DNA from 2 places in the Streptomyces sp. NPDC021622 genome. Region 1 is predicted to be linked to the other one. Evidence: riboswitches for the same ligand, from Rfam matches in the RefSeq annotation. Region 1 holds a riboswitch; the other holds the start of a gene.

Region 1 (3,201 bases):
GCGGGACTTGCCCTCGAACTCGTACTTGCCGTCCTTGTAGAACTCGGACGCGGCGACGTCGAGGGCGAGCGCGATCTGCTCGCCGGGGGTGTAACCGGCCTCCTTGATGGCCTCGAGGATGAGGTCGAGGGCGGCGCGGTTGGAGTCCAGGTTCGGGGCGAAGCCGCCCTCGTCGCCGAGGCCGGTGGCCAGGCCCTTGCTCTTCAGGACCTTCTTGAGGGTGTGGTAGACCTCGGTGCCCCAGCGCAGGGCCTCGGAGAAGGACTCGGCGCCGATCGGCGCGATCATGAACTCCTGGATGTCGACGTTCGAGTCGGCGTGCGACCCGCCGTTCAGGATGTTCATCATCGGGACGGGCAGCAGGTGCGCGTTCGGGCCACCGAGGTAGCGGAACAGCGGCAGGTCGCTGGCCTCGGATGCGGCGTGCGCGACGGCGAGGGAGACGCCGAGGATGGCGTTGGCGCCGAGCGAGCCCTTGTTGTCGGTGGCGTCCAGGTCGAACATGGCCTGGTCGATCAGGCGCTGCTCGGTGGCGTCGTACCCGACGAGCTCCGGGCCGATCTGCTCGATGACGGCGAGGACGGCCTTCTCCACGCCCTTGCCCTGGTAACGGTTGGGGTCACCGTCACGGAGTTCGATGGCCTCGAAAGCACCGGTGGACGCACCGGACGGAACGGCGGCACGACCCGTGCTGCCGTCGTCGAGGCCGACCTCGACCTCGACCGTGGGGTTGCCTCGGGAGTCCAGGATTTCCCGGGCTACGACGACGTCGATGGACGGCACGAGCATCTCCTTCTGGGATGTGACGCGGGTACGCGGGGCGTTGGCCTCGCGGACACGAGCCTAACCGGCTCCCGGACAAGAGCCAGCCGAGCGACCGCCCTGTGGACAAACCGAGAGCAAAAAGTTTCCGAACAAAACAAAGCCCCGCCCCGGTGCGTACGGGGGATACGCGCACCGGGGCAGGGAGCCCGTGGGGACGGGGGTCCCCCCCTCAGCAGCCGGGGGGGTAGCGCCCGAAGGGGCGCGGGGCTGTGACATGTGCGGCTCCGCCGCGTGGGCGCGACAAGCCACGACGCACCCGCAGTCATAAGGACCAGCGAGGCGCCCCCGCCAGAATTAGCTGAGGTGCAGCTGCTGACCCGGGTAGATCATGTCGGCGTTGTCGATGATGTCGCCGTTGAGCTTGTACACCTTGTGCCAGCCGCCCTTGACGTCCTTCTCCTCGGCGATCTTGGAGAGGGTGTCACCCTTCTTGACCTTGTACTCGCCGTCGCCCTTCTTGACCTTCTTGCCGGTCGGGGTCTCGACGGTCTTCTTGGACTCGGCCTTCGGGGCGGCCGGGGCGGCCTGCTTCGGGGCGGCCTCCTGCTTCGGCGCCTCGGTCTGGGCGCTCGGCTGGCTCTGCGGCTGCTCGGCCGGCTGCTGCTGCGGCGCGCTCTCCTCGGCGCCGCCACCGCTGTACGCGGCGCCCGAGAGGCCCACGCCACAGCTCGGCCAGGCACCCTTGCCCTGACCCGCGAGAACCTTCTCGCCGATCTCTATCTGCTGGGCCTTGGAGGCCTGGTCGGCGGTGGCCGCGTACTTCGTGCCGCCGTATGCGGCCCAGGTGGAGGCCGAGAACTGCAGGCCGCCGTAGTAGCCGTTGCCGGTGTTGATGGACCAGTTGCCGCCGGCCTCGCACTGGGCGACGGAGTCCCACTCGGAACCGGTGGCGGCGGAGGCCGAGCCGGCGGCCATCAGCGGGGCAGCGACCGCGACACCGGTGACGCCGGCGAGCGTGGCGACGCGGGTGGCCTTGGACGGACGACGGTGCTTGCCCTTGCTGGAAAACAGCATGAGTGATCCCCTCACCGACGCCTACGAGGTGAGCTGTCGGGTTCGGGCCGATGAAGTTGCCCGGCCGCGCTTCTCGAGCGCGACTTAACCCCTAGCCGGTCCCAACTCCGCTCGGCAGCTTCTTCGTTCTGCTGCTGTGCGGCCGGGCCCGGCGGAAACCTTGGGTCCCCCGCTCCTGCCTACGGCGCTTGACGCGACGACTGTTCCCGAACGGCCGTTGGCAGGACTAGGCGTACCGACCGGCGGGGCCCGCTGTGGCGAGCGGTCACGACCGTAGTCATGCGATCCGCCGAATTTCAAAGACGATCAGGGCTTCTGAGACCCATCTCTCACTTACGCCAAACCAGACATTCAGCGCGAAGCGACTGCCCGACTCTTCGTCAACTTCCCTTACTTTTCGCCCAAATCGAGGCTCTGACCGGGGAGGATGAGGTCGGGGTCGGTTCCGAGGGACTTCTTGTTCTCGGCGTAGAGCGCGCTCCATCCGCCCTGCACGCCGAGGTCGTCGGCGATGGTCCAGAGGTTGTCTCCGGAGCGGACCGTGTACGTCCCGTCGGCGCCGTCCTTCGCGCGGTCGTCGCCGCGCGACGCGTGCCGCCCCGAGCCGTCGCGGTCGCCGTTCTTGGCCTGCCCGTCGTCCGCGCTGTCGCCGCGGTGCCGGCCGGAGCCTTCGCCCGCGCCGGTGGAGGGGGTGGAGTTCGGGGAGTTCGGGGCGGGCGAAGTGGAATCGTTCTGCCCGGACTTGTCCGAATCACTACCGGAGTCGCCCGACTCGTCGTGATTCTTGTCTCGGGATTCGTCGCCGGAGTCGGCCTTTTCGGAGGGCTTCTCGGACGGCTTCCCCGAAGGCTCTTCGGTCGGCTTCTCCGAGGGCTTTTCGGTCGGCTCCTCGGAGGGCTCCTCAGACGGCTTCTCCGAGGGTTCGGCCGAGTCGCCCGAGTCACCCGACTCGCCCGCGTCGCCGGACCCGCTCGTGTCGGTCGGCTCGTCCGAGGGCACGGAGGTGATCGGAGCGCCCGGGTCGACGTCGGCGGGGGCGTCATCCTTGCTGAGTCCGGCGATCACTCCGCAGCTGGGCCAGGCGCCGGGACCCTGGTCGGCCAGGACCGTCTCGGCGACGGCTATCTGCTGCGAACGGCTGGCCTGGTCGGCGTAGGGGGCGTAGTCGAGACCGCCGTACTGCTCCCAGGTCTCCTGGGACATCTGGAGTCCGCCGTAGTAGCCGTTGCCCGGGTCCAGGCTCCAGGAGCCGCCGCTCTCGCACTCCGCGAGCTTGTCCCAGGTGGCGGTGTCCGCGGCGCTCGCGCTGGTGGCGCCGAGCAGCGGGATCGCGATGGCTGATCCGGTGACACCTGCCGCGAC
Region 2 (3,201 bases), on a different contig from region 1:
GACTTGATGGTGTTCGCGGACAGGCCCTTGTAGTCGGAGTGGGCGCCGACCTTGGTGGCGATCACGACGTCGGAGCGATGGCCGCGCGCGGCGAGCCAGTTGCCGATGACGGTCTCGGACTCGCCGCCCTTGTTGCCCGGCGCCCAGGCCGAGTAGACGTCGGCGGTGTCGACGAAGTTGCCGCCCGCCGCGGTGTAGGCGTCGAGCACCGCGAAGGACTGCGCCTCGTCGGCCGTCCAGCCGAAGACATTGCCGCCGAGGGCGAGCGGGAAGACCTCGAGGTCGGACGGGCCGAGCTTGCGTAGAGAAGTCATACGGGGCTCAACACCCTTACGGATCCCAGCATTCCGTACAGCGGGATGTCAGTTCCGCGCTGCCGGATGTGGGCATGCCGAGCCGGCAGCCCTGACGTCGGGGGGTTGCCGCCAGGACCGCCGGAGTCACAGGGGGGTGCCTCAGAGCGACTGGCCCTTGTCCCGCAGCCAGGCGGCCGGGTCGACCCCGGTGGAGTCGCCGCCGGGGTGGATCTCCAGGTGGAGGTGCGGCCCGGTCACGTTGCCGGTGGCGCCGACGCGGCCGATGGTGTCGCCGGTGGTGACCTTCTGGCCGGCGCTGACACCCATCGAGGACTGGTGGTTATACCAGATCTCGGTGCCGTCCTCGAGCTCCAGGATGGTGCGGTAGCCGTACGACCCCGCCCAGCCGGCCTCCTTGATGGTGCCGGAGTGGATCGCCTTGAGGGGCGTGCCCGTCGGCGCCGCGAAGTCGAGGCCGGTGTGGTAGCCGGAGGACCACATGGAGCCGGCCTGCCCGAAGGTGCTGGTGAGCGTGTACGAACTGAGGGGCAGGGTGTAGCTCTTGGCGAGCTTGGCCAGGCGCTCCGCCTCGGCCTTGCGCCGGGCTTCCTCTTCCGCCTTCTTCTTCGCGGCGGCCTTCTCGGCGGCGATCTTCTTCTCGGCCGCGGACTGCTCGGCGGCGGCCTGCTCCGCGGCCTTCTTGACGGCGGCTTCTTCCGCCGCCTTCTGGACCGCGTCGTCCGCCTGGTCCTGCTGGTTCTCGGCCTGCTGCATGATGCGGGCCCGCAGCGCCTCACCGGCGTCGGTGGTGCCCTGCTCGGCGTCGGCGGTGCTGACACCGGCGGTGGTGAGCGGAGCGGCGGCGGTCGTCACGCCGGCGTCGGAGGAGCCCGAGTCGGAGTCGTCGGATATCAGGGAGCCAACGCCGGGAAGGGACTTGGCCTCCGGCAGCGAGTCCGTGACGGCCGAGATGTCCGGCATCTCGATGGAGACCGGGGGCTTGCCGCCCTGCGCGGTGGCGATGCCGCCCGCGCCGACGGCGGCGATGACGCCCACGCCGAGGACGGTGGAGCTGCGGGCGAGCCCGCCGCCGCCCTTCTTGTGGACGCGGTGCCTGCCGCGAACGGGACGGATGGACTCCTCGGTCGGATTCCACTCCTCCCACGGCTCGTCGTCGTGGGCACCGAAGTTGTCGTCATTCGGCACGAAAACGGCTTGGGGGGCAGGCCGGTTGGACGCCACTGGGGCGCACTCCTTTCCTTCCTTCTCGCCTACCGGGTTAGCTGACGGGTTCGGAGCAGGAAGGTCTCCTACGAACACCTGGCACGGATGCACAGATGCCCGATTCACCCCAAGTTGGTGGTTCCCCGGCTCCCTTGCGGGATTAGGCGTGTGCGCACGGAGCCGACTCGAGTGACGGCTGGGACTACCGCGCTGCGTTATCGAACGTTAATAGACGGCAGGGCCGTATTCCAAGCCGTTCCGACTGATCGTTAACGCCGTTGGCCTGTACTTAACGGGACACCAGGGGCGGGAACGGGGCGAGTTGACCGTACTTCTTCACACACCGGACCTTCACATCGCCTTGACAGTACGTCAGTTGTTATGCGGAGTGATGCGATTCAGTCACGGCCCGTGACATCGGGCGGGGCAGCTTCCGGTGCGTCGCCGGAGTCCGGCCGCCGCACCGCGAGCAGCGCCATGTCGTCCGTCCCTCCCCCGCCGGTGTGCCGGCGCACCTCTTCGGTCAGCGTCGCAAGGAGCGAGTCCGGACCGTGGGGTCCTGGAAAGATCCGGCCGCCGAGCCGGGCCGCCGGGTTGTAGAACTCGCCGCGGATGTCCCGCGCCTCCGAGAGCCCGTCGGTATAGAGCAGCAGCATCGCCCCCGGCGGGAACTCCGCCTCGTCGGCGCGGTCCGGCCAGACCCCCAGGTCGCCCATCCCGAGCGGCAGCGCGGGCTCGCTCGCGGACAGCACGCACAGCCGTCCGTCGCCGCGCAGGAGCAGCGGCTCGGGATGCCCGCGGTTGAGGATGCGGATGACTCCGTCGCCGCGCGGGATCTCCGCGAGGACGGCGGTGGTGAACCCCTCGAAGGCGTCGAGCCCCTCGCGCCGCGTGCCCTCCCGCGCGAGCGCCCGCTCCAGGCGCTGCGCCACCGCCTCCAGGGTGGCCTCCTGCTCGGCCGCCTCCCGGAACGCCCCGATGACGACGGCGACGGCCGCCACCGCGCCCATCCCCTTGCCGCGTACGTCACCGACGATGACGCGTACGCCGTGCGGGGTGTCCTGCACGGCGTACAGATCCCCGCCGATGAACGCGTCGGCCTCCGCGGCCTCGTACCGCGCCGCGATGTCGAGCCCTCCGATCCGGTGATCCGGCTGTGGCAGCACGGCGCGCTGGGCGGCCTCCGCGATGGAGCGGGCGGAGGCGAGCTGTTCGTCGCTGCGGCGTACGACGCGGTTGATGAGGGCGGCGAGCACGGCGACGGTCGCCACGGTGAGCAGCTCGGTGACGGCCTCGACGTCGGTGGTGTTGCTGTTGCCGAAGTGCAGGGTGAGCACGGCGAGGCAGGAGGCGGCGCCGATGAGGGCGGTGCTGAGGAGCGAGTAGAACGGGGCGGCGATCAGCGGGGCGGCGGTGAACAGGGGCGCCGCGGTGAACTCCGGAGGGGTCGACATGTCGTACACGACCCCGATGACCAGCAGGAACCACGGGAGGGCCCGCACGAGAGCCCGTTCGTGGGTGACGTCCGGACTCGTGTCCGACCCCTCTGAGGGGTTTCTCGGACGTCCTCCTCGCTGCCCCACCGCTCGTCTCCCGCCGATGTCCGCGCCCGGGACCAGCCCCATGACCGCACCTGTCCAGGTTTCCCGCAGCGGCGGCGGGCTGCGAGCGGTGTGGGCCG

Evidence for each region. A riboswitch is a leader RNA that binds a small molecule or an ion and turns the genes downstream of it on or off. The one in region 1 is predicted to bind cyclic di-AMP.
Region 2: it holds a riboswitch for cyclic di-AMP, as region 1 does, so the genes downstream of both, AB0G47_RS32875 (M23 family metallopeptidase) here and AB0G47_RS18365 (transglycosylase family protein) in region 1, are expected to answer to the same signal.

The regions. Positions count from the first base shown of each region.
Region 1 covers NZ_JBFACK010000008.1:234,245-237,445, reverse strand. The annotation lists gene eno (phosphopyruvate hydratase) at 1-783, opposite strand, end outside; gene AB0G47_RS18365 (transglycosylase family protein) at 1,120-1,839, opposite strand; cyclic di-AMP (ydaO/yuaA leader) riboswitch at 1,843-2,036, opposite strand; gene AB0G47_RS18360 (transglycosylase family protein) at 2,230-3,201, opposite strand, start outside.
Region 2 covers NZ_JBFACK010000019.1:199,854-203,054, reverse strand. The annotation lists gene AB0G47_RS32880 (aldo/keto reductase) at 1-314, opposite strand, end outside; gene AB0G47_RS32875 (M23 family metallopeptidase) at 456-1,538, opposite strand; cyclic di-AMP (ydaO/yuaA leader) riboswitch at 1,550-1,697, opposite strand; gene AB0G47_RS32870 (PP2C family protein-serine/threonine phosphatase) at 1,919-3,145, opposite strand.